Regions from separate parts of the Psychrobacillus psychrodurans genome, predicted to be linked through region 3. Evidence: a T-box and tRNA genes for the amino acid it is inferred to sense, from the RefSeq annotation. Region 3 holds a T-box; the other regions hold tRNA genes.
What was found. The T-box of region 3 lies ahead of argS (arginine--tRNA ligase). A T-box ahead of a tRNA ligase gene usually reads a tRNA of that ligase, here a tRNA-Arg.
Positions count from the first base shown of each region.

Region 1: it has a tRNA-Arg gene. The T-box ahead of argS (arginine--tRNA ligase) is inferred to sense a tRNA for this amino acid. The anticodon was not compared.
Region 2: it has a tRNA-Arg gene. The T-box ahead of argS (arginine--tRNA ligase) is inferred to sense a tRNA for this amino acid. The anticodon was not compared.

Region 1 is NZ_CP189791.1:2,457,201-2,463,026, forward strand. It holds gene ACQCPR_RS11875 (HAD family hydrolase) at 1-372, opposite strand, end outside; gene ACQCPR_RS11880 (sodium:alanine symporter family protein) at 577-2,043, opposite strand; gene ACQCPR_RS11885 (amidohydrolase) at 2,081-3,676, opposite strand; gene ACQCPR_RS11890 (hypothetical protein) at 4,162-4,311, opposite strand; tRNA gene ACQCPR_RS11895 (tRNA-Arg) at 4,539-4,612, opposite strand; gene ACQCPR_RS11900 (metallophosphoesterase) at 4,698-5,195, opposite strand; gene ACQCPR_RS11905 (XTP/dITP diphosphatase) at 5,204-5,806, opposite strand.
Region 2 is NZ_CP189791.1:2,926,467-2,932,292, reverse strand. It holds gene whiA (DNA-binding protein WhiA) at 1-884, shown strand, start outside; gene ACQCPR_RS14420 (HPr family phosphocarrier protein) at 903-1,160, shown strand; gene ACQCPR_RS14415 (hypothetical protein) at 1,520-1,945, shown strand; gene ACQCPR_RS14410 (hypothetical protein) at 2,034-2,336, shown strand; gene clpP (ATP-dependent Clp endopeptidase proteolytic subunit ClpP) at 2,434-3,030, opposite strand; tRNA gene ACQCPR_RS14400 (tRNA-Arg) at 3,196-3,267, shown strand; gene ACQCPR_RS14395 (catalase) at 3,368-4,306, opposite strand; gene ACQCPR_RS14390 (hypothetical protein) at 4,576-4,734, shown strand; gene ACQCPR_RS14385 (LemA family protein) at 4,800-5,378, shown strand; gene ACQCPR_RS14380 (TPM domain-containing protein) at 5,378-5,826, shown strand, end outside.
Region 3 is NZ_CP189791.1:2,034,083-2,039,908, reverse strand. It holds gene ACQCPR_RS09680 (hypothetical protein) at 1-564, shown strand, start outside; gene ACQCPR_RS09675 (ABC transporter permease) at 561-1,589, shown strand; gene ACQCPR_RS09670 (hypothetical protein) at 1,620-1,850, opposite strand; gene ACQCPR_RS09665 (GNAT family N-acetyltransferase) at 1,964-2,506, shown strand; T-box leader at 2,548-2,766, shown strand; gene argS (arginine--tRNA ligase) at 2,803-4,482, shown strand; gene ACQCPR_RS09655 (hypothetical protein) at 4,886-5,500, shown strand; gene ACQCPR_RS09650 (DNA polymerase thumb domain-containing protein) at 5,618-5,826, shown strand, end outside.

The DNA.
Region 1 (5,826 bases), 420 kb from region 3:
AATAGAATAATCTCTTTCAATTCTATTTCTCTCAGAATGAGAAACAACCGTCACAATACCACCTTGTTTTTTAAATTCTTGAATTGTCTCCGCAAAAAGTTCATAAAAATCTGGCACAGTTGATTGGGTATATTTTTTCCATACCACTTGCTGATGTTCTTGCTCTTCCTCTGTGAATTTAATAATGTCTTTACATAAAGAAGAAAAACCTGGATTGAAACAGTACCTAACGAACTCATCAAGTGTAATAGCCTTCTCATTTGGTCGTACATTTGTAAGGGCTTCAACAAATGATGGATAATGTATTCCAGGTGTACTTTTTACGGCAGTATCATCGTGATCTAAGATTAAACATTTATATTTTAAAGCCATAATACCCTCCTATAAGCTCTTCATAGCCTCTTGTTTAAGTTAATGATTACACAGTGTCATATTTATTCTAACATAAATACCTAGTGCAAAATTATAGAGGCAACCCATTTTCACAATATTAAACGATTACTCAACCTTTCACATTAACTGAGCCAAGAAAAAGACAAACCGATATTCAACGATTTGTCTTTGTCTTTTATATAACTATTTACTACTTTCTTTTTTCACTTTATCCTCGTAAAACACACTAAAATTAGGATCAACAATTCCTATATTTAAGTATCTGGCTTTGTAGTCTCGAAGAAGTTCGAAGAATTTTTTGCTTAAGAACAAAATAACTAATAGGTTAACAAATGTGGGGATTGCTGTCGTTATATCTGCAAAATACCAAACTGCTTTTCCTGGCATATCATTCATTACCGCGTAGATTACCATTAATGAACCCGGAATTGGATATAGCCATTTGAACAGCGTTAATATTTTAAACTTTAATGCAAGTTTTTTTTCATTATTAAATACATGTCTTAACAATATTTCATAATACGTGTACCAGCCTGTAGAAGTTGTTAGTCCGAATAAGAATATCGAGATCGTAATAATACTTCTACCAAACTCACCAATTCCGATTTCAAATGCAGACAATGTTAGAGCCGCACCATCCAAACCTGAAGACCATGCGCCTGTTATGATAATAGTAAATGCAGTGATAGAACATACGATAATCGTATCTGCGAATACCTCCATCGCTCCCCACATTCCTTGCTTCACAGGGTGGGCAGTCTTTGCAGTAGAATGTATCATTGGAGAAGTCCCCCAACCAGCCTCATTACTATAAACTGCACGAGCAACTCCCATACGAATCACCTGAGCAATTGCCGCTCCTGTGAATCCACCAACTGCTGCCATTCCTGAAAAAGCACTATCAAATATTAAAGAAAAGACAGGAATGATTTCGGAATAATTTTTAAAAATGATAAATAGGCCTGCAATCACATAGAACAAACACATAAAAGGAACTAACAAAGAAGCAATCTCACCTATCCGTTTGATACCACCATAGATAATAATATAAATAATAGTCAAATAAATAAATGAGGCAGGAATCATTCCAATATCAAACGTAGAGCTAACTGCTTCTGAAATTGTATAGTTTTGAAGTGTGATGAAAAATGTAGTAAAAATACCTAAGCCGAATAATATTGCTGGTACCTTCCAATACTTGAATTTCTTTTCCTCTCCAAGCCCTTTTTCCATATAATAAGTAGGTCCGCCATATGGGTTACCCTTTTCATCCGTATTTCGGTAATACACAGATAAGGTTACTTCTACTGTTTTCGTGATCATACCAAGTAGAGCGGTGATCCACATCCAAAATACCGCTCCAGGTCCTCCAATTGCTATTGCCGTTGCAACACCACCAATATTTCCTACCCCTACACTTCCACCAATGGCAGTAGCCACAGCTTGAAATGGTGTTAATATACCTTTTGCATCTTCCGTTTTATCTTTTTTACCAAACATCTTCCCGAATGTTTCTTTAAAAATATGCGGTAAATAACTAAACTGAAAAAGTTTACTTCCAATTGTAAAATATATTCCTACAAAAAGAACAGTAAAAATTAGTGGTAATCCCCATAACCAACCAACAATCGTTTCCAGTATTGTATCCAAAAAAATAACTCCTCTCCGTTTTCTGATTCTTGAGTCTCTATCTTTGGTATCTTATTTCTCCTCCAATTACGGTCATTTCCGTTTCGGTTGTCAATAATTCATCGGGATTTTCCATGCGAAAAGGGTCATGAGATAAAACGGTCATATCTCCCAACTTACCTCGTTCTAATGTTCCCTTTAAGTTCTCCTCATTGGTTGCATAGGCACCCCCCACTGTGAATAAGTGAAAAGCTTCATACATAGATAATTTTTCCTGCGCATTATATCCAGCATGGGTTTCTCCAGCCTTCCTTCTTGTTACAGCTGCATGAATACCTAATAAAGGATTTAGCGATTCAATAGGAGCATCAGAGCTTCCTGCACTTATTACACCTTTATCTAGGAGACTTTTAAAAGGATACGCAAAACCTGCTCTTTGTTTTCCGAGTCTATCCTCAATCCAAGGATAATCACTAGAAACAAATTTAGGCTGCAGATCAACTATTCGATGAGGACTTTTTAGTCTTTGGATTAAATGTTCATTTAATATTGAAACATGAATGAGCCTATCACGATATTTGGTAGGTTTAAATTGATCTAGAATATCAAGAACATCAATAAGTGCTTGGTCTCCAATTGTATGTATTGCTACTGGCATATCTTGCAGTCTAATGTTACGTATTAGTTGGAATAAGACCTCTTTATCGTACATCGCATTTCCAACATTGTTCGGATCATCCTGATAAGGCTCCGATAAATGAGCTGTTCTCCCACCTAGCGCACCATCAGCAAATAATTTTATAGCTCCTATTCTAACGTTATCATTTCCATATCCTGTGCTCATTTCGGTGTTCTTCATTTCCTCTAAATAATCATAATCTATTAACAGATTACTACGAGGTCCAACTCGATCACGATTGATAAGTTCATCAAATAACCTATATGTCTGTGACGCACCTCCAAGATAATTCGGATCATTAGTGTGAATACTTGTTAAACCTAAACTAGTAGCTTGTTCCAAGCCCGATTTCAATGCACTTTTTAATTGGTCATAGCTTTTTTCTGGAATATGCTTTGAAATGATTGTTGATGCCGTTTCTAACAATAAGCCATTAGGTTTTCTCGTACTAGGATCTAGAACGATTGTTCCACCATAGGGAATGTTCATATCTGAGTGGTAACCACATATTTTTAGAGCGATGCTATTGACCAAAAAAGCATGTCCACAAATTCGAGGTAAAAAAAGTGGCGTATTCAACGAAACTTTATCTAGCTCTTCAATAGATGGAATTCTTCTATTTGGAAAAACATTTTCATCCCAACCCCTACCTAAAATCCATTCACCCGGTTTCATATTAACTGCCCATTTCTCGATAGAATCCAATAATTCATCTGTAGTTTTTAAATTAGTGAGATCCAGTTCTTGAGAATTGATACCAACACTCGAAATATGCAAATGACTATCTATTAAGCCGGGCACAACAGTCCTACCTCCCAAATCGATAATTTTAGCTCCATCTCTCCCCCATTGTAGTTGAATCTCCTCATTCGACCCCATATCAACGATTCGTTCATTATTCATATAGATGGATTGCACAATAGGTTCCTTCGGATTCATCGTGTATATCTGACCATTTATAAAAATAGTTTTCATATTCTTCCCCTCCCTCTTAGTTATATTTATTATAAAATAAGCTATTCATAAATTAAATATAATTTTTAGATATATCTTAATATTCCGTCTTTTCAAAAGAGTATATGAAGTCTAGAAAAAATGTAGAACAAGTCGATACTATAGACTTTGGAAACGTATAATAAACGCAAAAAACACTAAGAAAGTTTTTATGGAGAATTTGTTTGTCTACTCTTTCAAAAACTATAAAGGTTACCGTCAAGGACAATCCCTTCCACGAAAGGGAGAAATCATAGGAATTCAAAAGCTTAACTCTTTTTCTCTTTTGAGGCTCACTTTAAATATTCTTTTAGTAATATAAAAATCATACTTAATAAAAATAGAAAGGAGCCCTTAGACAAAGGACTCCTAGAATTTGCTGAATAAAGTACGTTCAAAAAGATTTTCCGTTCACAATTGTTTTGCTCACTTTTAGCAGATGAACGACTTGTATATTTTCTTTCATATTATTTATCTGTTTGTTCTTGCTTCTTATTCAAATACTCGACACGTATTTTTTCAAGTTGCTGCTTTTTATCAAATTTGGCAGGCTTATGTTTTTCATGATACTTTGCCACAGTTTGCTTACCTTTGGTATCCAATTGATATTTTCCCACTTTGTTCACCTACTTTTCTTTCCTTAAAGAGAATCTATCCAACAAATATAATATACCTTATTTTACTGTAGTAAACAAAAATCCTCCATTCGATTGATTTGGAAGATAATATCGGTAATATATTCACTTAACTTCAAGGGTAATAAAAAAGGGATTCTGCATTGATGACCGAAGCCCCAACCGAATCCCTTTTCTCACAAAGAGTTAATGTATGTATTTATTTAGTATGTCCCAGGAGGGATTCGAACCCCCGACCGACGCCTTAGAAGGGCGTTGCTCTATCCAGCTGAGCTACTGAGACAAGTACTCCCCCACCTAAACTGATAGGAAAGACAAGATTTATTATATAATGATAATGAAGTTAAGTCAACACTATTTCTAAAAATTTATAAAGTTACTTTTTCAAGCATTATATGTTCAGCGGAATAAAAAGAAACTGTCCAGGAATTACCGATATTTTCAGCTATTGCGTAGCTTTTTTCTTTACGTCCTCGAGGTTGCTGTAGGCTACCAGGATTGATAAATAAAATACCTTCTTGCATTTCTGCTCCTAATAAATGCGAATGACCAAAGCATATTACTGAGGCTTGTACCTCCTGCGCTCGATAATAAAGGGGCATTAATGTCGATTTTACATTATATTTATGACCATGAACTACAAGTACTTTTAAATCCTGGACAGTAAAAAGTTCCTCTAGAGGAAACCGATCATCCATATCGCAATTTCCACGAACAACACGGATAGGAGTATTATAGAAGTAACTTGCATTTAACTCACTATCTCCACAATGTATAATCGCGTCCACTTCCTGTTGATGTTGTTCAATAACTTGTTCCATTAAGTTAGTTGCACTATGCGTATCACTCATTATTAGTAACTTCATTACCTCACCTATCCTTCAGAAATTATTTCTTTTAGGCCCAATGAAAGTTTTTTTATAGCGTTGCCACGATGAGATATGGCTCCCTTTTGCTCAGCTGTTAGTTCTGCCATCATTTTTTGTTCAGATGGAACATAAAAAATTGGGTCGTATCCAAATCCATTCGTCCCTTTTCTTTCAGTCCCAATTACCCCTTCACACGTCCCTCTAACCGTGAAAGGTTCTTTGTTTGGGGATGCCACGGCAATTGCACATACGAACCTTGCCGTTTTTTCCGATTCTTTGATGCCTTCAAGCTCTTTTAATACCTTATCTATATTGTCCTCATCATTTTTCTCTTCACCTGCATAACGGGCAGAAAAGATGCCTGGGCGTCCACCAAGTGCATCAACCTCTAAACCACTATCATCTGCAATAACCATCGTTTGTAAATGGTTTGCTAGGGAAGTAGCTTTTAGTAATGCATTTTCTTCAAAGCTTGAGCCCGTTTCTTCTATATCCATTTCTTCTGCGACATCATGGAGTGTTTTCACTTCATATCCTAAAGGGTTAAACAAAGCTTCAAAGTCTTTGGCTTTTCCTTTATTTTTAGTAGCAATAATAATCTGTTTCATTTTATATCTCGTCCTTTTTC
Region 2 (5,826 bases), 890 kb from region 3:
GTGCACGAGCAGAGCTTTCTGCACTCATACGCATGAATGGTTCACTTTCATTTAGCAACAAAATGTTAAGCTTAGACGTTCAAACAGAAAATGCAGCTATTGCTAGAAGACTATATACATTAATAAAATCGTTATACCCATATCAAGTTGAATTACTTGTTCGAAAGAAAATGAGATTGAAAAAGAATAATATATATATTTGTCGTATTCGCGAAGGGGCAAAAAACCTGTTAGAGGATCTTCAAATTTTAATGGATGGTTTTCAATTTGAATACTCCATTTCCAAAGAGCTTGTGCAAAAGAGTTGCTGTAAACGAGCTTATTTAAGAGGAGCCTTTTTAGCAGGAGGGTCGGTTAATAATCCGGAAACCTCATCTTATCACTTAGAAATTTATTCTTCATATAAAACACATAGTGATGCACTGGTAGATTTGATGAATGAATATGAACTGAATGCGAAAACAATAGAACGAAAAAAAGGGTTTGTCGCATATTTAAAGGAAGCAGAAAAGATTTCTGACTTCTTAAGTATTGTGGGAGCCCATAGAGCTTTACTGAAATTTGAGGATGTCCGTATCATTCGAGATATGCGAAATAGTGTAAACCGTCTTGTTAATTGCGAAACGGCGAATCTGAATAAAACAATCAGTGCAGCCATTCGCCAGGTAGACAATATTCGGTTTATCGAGAATTCTATCGGCTTAGATCAATTACCAGAAAAACTTCGTGAAATAGCTAGGTTACGAGTAGAGTATCAAGATGTTACACTAAAAGAACTAGGTGAAATGGTTTCTACTGGCAATGTGAGTAAATCAGGTGTAAATCACCGATTGCGAAAAATAGATGAAATAGCAGATGCGCTTCGTAATGGAGAGACAATTTAAAGAAATGGGGAGTAGACAATGGCAGAACAGCAGGTAGAAGTAAAATTATCTTCAGGACTTCAAGCAAGACAGGCTGCACTTTTTGTACAGGAAGCAAATCGTTATATCGCAGACGTCTATTTAGAAAAAGATACTAAAAAAGTAAATGCGAAGAGTATTATGGGAATTATGAGCTTGGCAATCAGCAAAGGAACAAAGGTAAGTTTAAGTGCTGATGGTTCCGATGCAAAGGAAGCAGTAGAAGCTCTAGCTAATTTCATCTCGAGTGAATCTTAAAAATGAACGGCCTCACTAGTCAATTTAGACGAAAGGGCGGTTTTTTTTATATTGTGCTTATTTTCGTTTCAGGTGGACGCTTTCCGCGGGCGAGGTCGAGCCTCCTCGGGCGGCGCTACGCTTCTTCCCTGCGGGGTCTCAACTTTCTCGCTTTTCCCGCTGGAGTCGCCACCTTTCACTACAATCAATTAAGTGAGTAGTATCCAAATTGAAGATTTAGTATAGCTTTGCCTTGAACTCTTAACTAAGCTGAATTATCCAATATAAAGGAATTAGAAAGTATTTGCAGAATAACTATTTACATTGGGTGAAATAAACTGCTTACCATTCATTGAAGAGCAAAATAAGGTGGTGGTTGTATGAAAAATACTATAAAAATATTCATTCTTGTGGTAATAACTCTCTTAATCTCAATTGTGTTAGTAAGAATTCAATTATCGAATAATATACAAATAGAAAACGTATTGACTGAGGAGTTTTTCAGAAGCGAAACTAGTTTAAGCATAGAGAAAATAAATAATTTAACTTTTACAGAAATTAATATATCTGAAAAAAATCAAACGGAAATTAAGGAACTATTTAAAGAATTGAAGCTAAAAAGAACGGATGATTCTTATTCTCCACTTGATGCAAAATACAGGATAGTATCAACATCGAATCCGGATGACCAAATGTATATATTTGTTGGTGAAAATAGAATTGTATTTCCCCATAAAATTAGTGCAGGGTATAGCATAAAAAATAATGATGAGCTTATAGAGGAAATAGAAAAGTTATTGAATTAAGTATTTTCATAAAAAGGGTGTATCAAAATTTAGGTGAACTTTTTATGTAGAAATGGAAGTATAACTTGTTTGTTAAAGGAGATATGGATTGGAAAATATTAATAAACCAAATATCGCACTAATTTTAAGTGCGCAAAGAGCACTTTTTCGTGCTATAACTAAAAATACAAAAGCCATTTACGCAAAAATTGAAAATAATAATCTTATTTGGAAAGTATACTTTGATGAAATTCCTACAGAGGAAGAAAAAGAAATGCTTAGTATAGCTGCGACAGAAATTATATGTGATTTTCCAGAAATATATTCTGCTGATGAACAATATATTCACCATCCAGAACCAATAAACTTTAAAGATATTAAATATTATAATTGGCCATATACACGGTATTGATTGAGGATTAGATCCTTATAGTTAGTACCTAAATGAAAAATCAAGAATTATAAAAAACTCCCAAAGGAATATACCTTTGGGAGTTTAAATCAATTTATTATGATTTTTTCATTTCGCTACGATCGATAATGTGATCGATTAAGCCGTATTCTTTTGCGCGTTCAGCTGTCATGAAGTTATCACGATCTGTATCACGTGAAACGACTTCAATTGGTTGACCAGTGCGCTCAGCCATGATGTTATTTAATTTATCGCGTAAGAATAAGATACGTTTTGCAGCAATTTCGATTTCGGTTGCTTGCCCTTGTGCTCCACCAAGTGGTTGGTGAATCATTACTTCAGCATTTGGAAGCGCATAGCGTTTACCTTTTGTACCTGCTGTAAGTAGGAATGCACCCATAGAAGCTGCCATACCGATACAAATTGTTTGTACATCAGGTTTGATGAACTGCATTGTATCGTAAATTGCCATACCAGCTGTGATACTTCCGCCTGGGCTATTAATATAAATAGAGATGTCTTTTTCTGGATCTTCTGCTTCAAGGAATAATAATTGAGCAACGATCGAGTTAGATACGTTATCATCAATACCACTTCCAAGCATAATAATGCGATCTTTTAATAATCGAGAGTAGATGTCATATGCACGCTCTCCACGATTAGTTTGTTCAATAACAGTAGGAATTAAATTCATCCTGATTGCCTCCTTCAAAGGTGGTTTAAATTAGTTAGTTACTGAGAAAGGTTCCCTCAGTTGTAACTTTATCATACACATTATGGTCAAGGAAGGTCAAATATTAAGCTTGAAAAAGTTCGCTTGAATTATATTCCTTCTATTTGTATAATAGATAAGTCGCTTGCCCTTGTAGTGTAATGGATAACACACAAGCCTCCGAAGCTTGGAATGTGAGTTCGATCCTCGCCGAGGGCATAAAGTAAAACTACCAACAGTGGGGATTTTTCATCCCCCACCTACTTTTTTCTTAAAAGTGAAGGTAGGTATAACAAGTTATGTAAAGCACCCTATATGCTTAGGGTGTTTTTTTGTTTTCTTTATTTCTTCTATCGTACGATACTGCATAAGACTCATGTCTAAAATGGAGAATTGGATCATCGGGCAATTCAATGCCTTTTCCAACGATAGTAGGGTCGAACAATAGGCTTTCTGTAGGAAATATTTTATTATTAATTGTTAATTGACCGATTAAAATCTTTTGTCTGTCTGTTGGCCAAGTATCGGTAGGATCATCTGTTGCGTCTGTATCCTCTGCTAAACGTATAAATAACTCGAATGATACAGTTCCTTTATCGAGTCGTTTCTCTAAATCCTCACTCAAATAATTAGTGGACAAATTTATGCTGCTAAGGAAGGAAGATGATTTTTTCTCCTTTAAGGGACGCCACTCGTATTTTATGGCTTGCCGCTTACCTTCAGCATTCACAAGATAGAAAGCATGTATAGGATAATAATGCAGGGCAGCGTAACTAATAGGGGGTTGCTTTAGCTGTTCCTTGAGTGCGAGTAATGTTTTTTTGTGCTCTGGGAAGGTAGTGAGAAGTTGTACAATTCCTAGACCTAGATCAATTGAATGAACCCCCGTTTTATGAGAGCCTAAAATTTTCAGCATTTCAATAAAAGTTTTTGGATCTTTTGTTATGAACATCGGAATGGTGGTACATACTTGATGACTAGTAGAACCATCTGGTTGATGAAAATGAATAGACATTCCTTTTGCCGGAGATAGGAAATCTGCTGCAGTAGGATCTGGTGGGCTATTAGAAAAACGGACTGTAGCGGGCACTGGTTCTGATTGAAGATGGGGTGCTGTTGTATAAGGAATCGCTTTCCCGTTTGGAGTAAAAACTGCTTCATAAAATTCGCCTTTTGCATGTGCACGACGATGGCCAGGGAATTTTCCTTGAAGCTGTTCCAACGTATTAATAGCATCATGTGGTAGTGTATTGCTCATCAAAATCACCTCATTTTTAGAATGAAAAGAAAGATATCATTTAATAATCATTACCACTGAATAAATTAACTAAACAATGAAGTACTGAAAAGTAGTCATTTGCAGCAAAAAGACTGCTCATCTTTGGAAAATCCAAACCTTTTTTATCTTTAATAATGTATTTACTTGCGGAAGATGTTGGCTTACTTGCGCTTAAGAAAGAGTTACTTGCACTCTTTATCGGATACTTGCGTTCTGCCTAAGTTTACTTGCTTTCAAGAGGAGTTTACTTGCTAAACGGAAATTTCATCCAATTGGTATTCACTCTTAACGATGACCACCCGTTTATTGAAGGAATAAAACAATGGATCCAATATTTAAAAGTAGTAATACATCAATTGAACATCATTACGGTAATTGAAACTTATATTTCCTTATTCCGTAAATAATATTAGGTTTTGTATTTTCGAATTAAAGGTACAATAATACTATATTTACTGAAGAGGTGAGAGAAATGAAAAAGTTACTAGTGCCAATTATTATTGTCATTGTAATTATTGCTATTATTGCAGGCGTATTTATGGCAAGCTATAACGGATTTGTTGACAAAGAAGAAAACGTTAATAATGCATATGCACAAGTGGAGAATCAGCTACAAAGAAGAATGGATCTAATCCCAAACTTAGTTAATACTGTTAAAGGTTTTGCAGCACATGAAGAGGAAGTGCTTGGGAATATCGCAGACGCACGAACTAAGTTGGCAGGGGCTGGAACACCAGAAGAACAAGCGGAGGCGAATGATGAATTGTCAGGAGCTTTGAGCAGATTATTAGTAGTTGTGGAGAATTATCCAGATCTTAAGGCGGACGCCAACTTTAAGCAATTGATGGATGAGCTTGCTGGTACAGAAAATAGACTATCTGTAGCTAGACAAGATTATAATACAGTTGTTTCGGATTACAATAAAAAAGTAAAGCGTATGCCAGGGAGTATAGTAGCTTCTATGTTTGGCTTTGATGAGAAAGAATACTTCCAATCAGCCGAGGGAGCGGAGGAAGCACCAGTAGTCGATTTTGAAGGAGATGGAGAGTGATGAAGAAAAGTGCTCGTGTCCTATCATTTGCACTTCTCCTCACTTCATTATTCCCATTATTAGCACTTGCTGAATCTAATTATCCAGCTGCTATACCTGGGGAACTATATGTCCAGGATTTCTATGATGTTCTCTCAGAAGAGCAGGAGCAGGAGATTGAAGCACTTGGACAAAACTTAGAAAATGCTACTGGTTCTCAAATTGTTGTAATGACAGTCGAGTCTTTAGATGGACAGGATGTTGCGACCTATGCAGTAGATGTAATGCGTGGATATGGTATTGGTGATGAGGAAAAAGATAATGGGGTCCTATTAATCCTGGAAATGGATCCAAATAAAAGCGGTAATCGTGATGTTTATATTGGCGTTGGCTACGGTTTAGAGGGTGCCTTACCTGATGGAAAAGTTGGAAGGATATTAGATGAGTACACTTACCCTTTTCTAGAGCA
Region 3 (5,826 bases):
ATGCTTTTTAAGGAACGTTCCCGACAAAGAATCAAGACATTGTTTTTCTTTTTGGAGTCATTACCTGATATTCTAGTTATTTTGCTTATTCAATTACTAGTTATCTTTGTCCATAGACATACGGGTGTTTTTATGTCAATCGCATCTACTGGTGGAGAAAAAATCTACCTACTTCCAGTTTTTTGTTTAATGATTTTGCCGATGGTTCAGCTTTACCGCTTAAGTATGCTGACGTTTGAAGCAGAAGAAAGAAAGTTGTATGTGGAGCTAGCAAGATCTCTTGGGTTTAATAAGGTTATCATTTTACTCATACATATTTTTCGTAACGCTATCATTAGCATTTTCTTTCAATCTAAAAAAACGATGTGGTTTATGCTGTCAAATTTATTCATCTTAGAGCGTATGTTCAACATGCCAGGAATTATGTTCCACTTAAGCGAACATATGTCTGGAGAATTATTTTTAATAACTGTTTGTAGCTTTTTCATACCAGTGTTCATAATATATAGCTTTTTTGAGTGGTACTTTTTACGTCGAACAAGCCGTGGAGGTACTATTTTATGAAATTGTTATTGAAGCAACCTTATTTTGTATTCGGTTTTCTCATAATAGCTTTCTTTCTTATCGGAAGCTTTGTATTTGAATGGTTAAATGGTCCAGACCCGAAACAAACCTATTTTATAATGGAAAAAGGGCGAGTCATAGAGGCTGCACCGCTCTCTCCAAGTTGGCTTCATCCGCTTGGGACCGATCAATTTGGCTTTGATATGTTCGCAAAAATTATGCTCGGTGCAAAATATACGATTATTTCAGCTATGGGTGTCGCTGCGGTACGTATGCTAATAGCCGTGCCTATTGGATTTGCAATCGGAACATATTGGCAAAAACGTCGAACAGTTATTAATAGTTTCATTGATCCTCTACATTATATACCAATGACTATTTTTTCTTATTTAATTTTGTTTCCTGTGTTATGGGAGCCGATGGAAGGATTCTCCACAACTGTCTGGGAGCGTATTGTCATACAAGTCGTTTTAATGGCCATTATTACAGTGCCGATTGTTTCTTCACTTATTGGCAATGAGGCGAACTTATTGTATCAGCAGGAATATATTCTAGCCTCGAGAACTCTAGGGGCAAGTAAGTCCCGAATTATTACTAGACATCTATTCCCAATGATGCGAGAAAAGCTATTCGTCTTATATGGTCAGCAGGTCGTGGAAACATTAGTTGTCTTTACTCATTTAGGGCTTTTACAATTGTATATTGGAGGGACAGATGTCAGTTATGACCCAATGTTCGCTGATCCTCCTAAATCGATTGCATATGAATGGGCAAGTCTTTTTGGATCCTCCTTCCGTTATTTGCAGGGAGTTCCTTGGTTGCCGCTCGGTCCAGCTATTTGCTTTGCACTTGTCATTTTAGCCATTGCTTCGATGATAGAAGGCTATACTCGAGCTGTTAGTGGTCAAGTGAAAATACCGAGGCGTAAGAAAGTCTCTTTTGTCTCTGATAAAACTGTGGAATGGAATCAACAACAGCTAAAAGAAAAAATGCAGTTACTTTATAAGGAAAAACAAAAACTGTAGAAAGTTATCTGCAGCTTTTGTTTGGAACATTTATTCTTCTACTTTTTTACCTCTTGTTAACTTTTCAAATGGTTCCATTTCTTTATCTCCATTTGGAAGATAGTTGAATGGATTTCTTTCTTGTGCAAATTCTTCTTTTGCATTCAATTGAATACCGATTTTAGCACCAGTAGTTGCTGTTGGATCATTTAATATATTTTCTATTTCACCATCAAAATGTGGAGAGGGGTTCACATGTTGATTGTCACTTCTTCGTGGCATTATATCATCTCCTTTGTAGTTAATATGACAAAGTAGAGGTTGTTCTATTCGAGGTTTGGGTTTTACCTTTTGCTAATCAAAATTTATTTTACAAATGAATCGAGGTTTTAACAATGACTATGCCAATTATTGAAACATCAAGATTATTATTAAGAGAAGTTACAAACGAGGATGCTTCTGACATGTTACGCTATTTGTCAGATAAAGATGTTGTAAAACATATGGGATTGGAACCTTTTCAATCTGTAGAAGACGCAGTGGATGAAATCAGTTGGTATCAGTCTATCCGCAAAGATGGATCTGGCATTAGATGGGGAATTACGCTAAAAGATGCTGGAAAGGTTATCGGAAGTTGTGGATTTCTTAATAGAAGTACAAAGAATTACCGTGCTGAGGTAGGATTCGAATTAAGCAAAGAATATTGGGGAAAAGGAATTGCTTTTGAAGCCTTAGAAGCAGTTATTAAGTTCGGTTTTAATCATTATTCATTCGAACGAATCGAAGCCTTGATCGAACCAGCCAATGCCCCTTCACAAAAGTTAGTGGAGAAACAGGGGTTTAAAAGAGAGGGTTTACTAAGACATTATGAATATACTTGTGGAAAATTTGATGATTTGTATATGTATTCTATTTTAAAAGATGATTTAGACAGTTGACAGAATTTTGAACTTCTTGTAAGATATCTAAAATCATAATGTTAAATTCATTGAAGAAGAGAGTAGTCGATACGAGACTGGGAAGCGAGTTAGGGATGGTGTGAGCCTAATACACGAAGAATCGATGAACCGCACTTTGGAGAAATGTCCTGAAAGTCTAGTAGGGAAAATCGGGGAAGACACCTCGTTAAGAACGGAAAAGCGGTCACAATTGTGGCAACTAGAGTGGTACCACGGGAATTTTAGCTCTCGTCTCTTATTTAGAGACGAGAGCTTTTTATATGGGAGGAAAATACATGAACCTGACAAATCAAATCGCAAATGTCATTTCAATTGCTTTAGAAAATGAATGGACTGCTGAACAAGTAGAACTGTTACTGGAAAAGCCAAAGCAGACAGAATTAGGAGATATTGCATTTCCTTGTTTTACATTAGCCAAAAAATTTCGTAAAGCTCCGCAGCAAATAGCGTTAGAGTTAAGTGCGAAACTAGAGGATCAATTAATAGCTAGCGTTCAAGTTGCTGGTGGATACGTGAATATTTTCCTCAATCAAGCTTTTGTTACAAACCAAGTTTTACATTCTATTATGACGGATCTACAGAAGTATGGAAGTAAAAATAGCATGCATGAAAAAATTGTAATCGATTTTTCCTCACCGAATATAGCGAAGCCTTTTTCCATGGGGCATCTACGTTCAACTGTAATCGGTAACTCCTTAGCAAATATTGCGGAGAAGAATGGGTATGAAGCTCTTCGCATTAATCATCTAGGAGATTGGGGTACACAATTTGGCAAGCTGATAGTTGCTTATAAATTATGGGGAAACAAAGTGAAAATACTTGCAGCACCTATCGAAGAGTTATTGAAGATTTATGTACATTTTCATAATCTGGCAGAAAAAGATGATTCTTTAAATGATCAGGCTCGTGCAGCTTTTAAATCACTTGAAGAAGGTGACGAAGAGGCTCTAACCCTATGGAATTGGTTTAAAGAAGCATCTTTAAAGGAGTTCCAAATAATATATGAACTTTTAGGAGTTCATTTTGACTCTTATGCTGGGGAGGCTTTTTATAATGATAAAATGACTAGAGTAGTTGACGACTTAAAGAAAAAGGGATTGTTAATTGAATCTAACGGTGCTTTTGTAGTAGAACTCGAAGATATGCCACCTAGTCTGATTACCAAAAAAGATGGGGCGACTCTTTACGCGACACGCGATCTAGCAGCAGCTATATATCGTCATCAAACATTTCATGCGTGTAAAACGTTTTATGTTGTGGGGAATGAACAAACACTTCACTTTAAACAACTTTTTTCTGTACTTGAAAAAATGGGATTTGAATGGTCCAAAAATCTAGTGCATGTTCCATTTGGTATGATGCTCAAAGACGGTAAAAAAATGTCTACACGTAAAGGTAAAGTAATATTGCTTGCGGACGTAATAACTGATGCTATTAAGACTGCTCAGCATAATATTGAAGAGAAAAATCCAACATTAGAAAATAAGGAAGAAGTTGCAAAACAAGTTGGAGTAGGTGCAGTGATTTTCAATGATTTAAAAAATGACCGGATGAATGATATTGAGTTCTCGTTGGAACAGATGCTTAACTTTGAGGGAGAAACTGGTCCTTATGTACAATATACCAATGCTCGAATTTGTTCATTGCTTCAAAAAGGTAGCTTTGAGGTTGAAGCATTCACTTTTTCTTCTATTGGGGTTGAAGCTTGGCCAATTATCCAGCTACTTGAGGATTTTCCACGTGTAGTAGAAAAGGCATTTGATAATGCGGATCCATCTCAAATTGCAAAGTTCAGTTTACTGCTTGCGCGCCAGTTCAATAAATATTATGCTAGAACAAAAATTTTAGCCGATGATGGAACGACTTCTTCTAAGTTAGCATTCGCATTTACAGTTTCTGTTGTCCTGAAGGAATCCTTACGACTTCTAGGTGTACCAGCTCCAGAGAAAATGTAATACTAATAGAACTATGTACAATTTGATTAACGAACACTCCCATAAGCTTGGGAGTGTTGTTTTATTTGAGGGCTATATGAAGGGATTATTGACCTTAGATAGAATAAGTATGGTAGTACGTATTGGAGGATAGTAGAAAAAGATAATTGAATCAGTATAAAAGCTCTGGATGCATATTTTCTAGAAAAAATAATATAACCGGGAATAGTGCAGATTTAGCAATTCTAATTGCAAATAAAATCGGACTTTCTCATAATAATTCTCATTATCGGAAATCTGGACGAAGCCATTGAGCCGTGAAATCATTTAATCTTTCCATCGAAGTAATTGAGTCGAAAATATGGATGATGCCGTTGAACAAATCAATGAGTTAAACCGGAAGAAATAGGAAAGGAAGACTTATATGAAAAATAGAGAAGTGAATCAATCTGACTATTATGACCAAAAGCTTTTGCCGCTCGATGACCAATTATGTGAACTTTTAAAACAACGTAAAGAGCTTTCAAACAACAATCCAGGTGTTCCACCAATTGAATCGATCTCCAATTGGGCGGAAAAGTATGGAGTTTATGAGGATTTGTTAAACTCGTTATTTGGATTATTGAGAAATGAGGAAATCTTTCGGCCACAGGTTGAACCAAATAATTTCAGAAGACATCTGCCAGTTATGAAAGCGATTGAAAAGGATGAACGTTTATATGCAATTACATTCATTCGGCAGTTTCACAATGCAAGTGTAATATACCTTACTATAGATTGGGATGCCCCGAACATTTCCGATCCTCTGGAGGAAATGCGTCGGAGTCGTTCTGAAGGTGCTTTATATCTATACATCAATGATAATTTTGATTGTCGTACTACTGGAAAAAGAGGATCGGAAGGTCATTTTACACACAAATTTATTGTATCTCCAGCACTTCCAGATGATTTAACCGGATTAAGTTTAATTTTTACTGAGTATACGAGTCATTTAAAAGAGAACCTTACCGGTCTCGAATTTGTCATTAATCTCGAATAATTAAAAGCATTCCTACGATAAGAGCGTTTTTTCATACACTATTATTTACCATTGAATAAGAACTTGTGTTCGTAATATACTATAGAGAACGTACATTCCTAGAAGGGAGTAAATAATATGTATGAGGGACTAAAAAATCGGCAAATTATATGCATTGATATACGAAGTTTTTTTGCAAGTTGTGCAGCAGCAGACGCAGGTCTGGATGTTACGAATACCCCGATTGCGGTCATCGGAAATTTGCAGCAAAAAGGAAGTATTGTGCTTGCTGCATCTCCACCTATGAAAAAACAGTTTGGTGTAAAGACTGGAACTCGTTTGTTTGA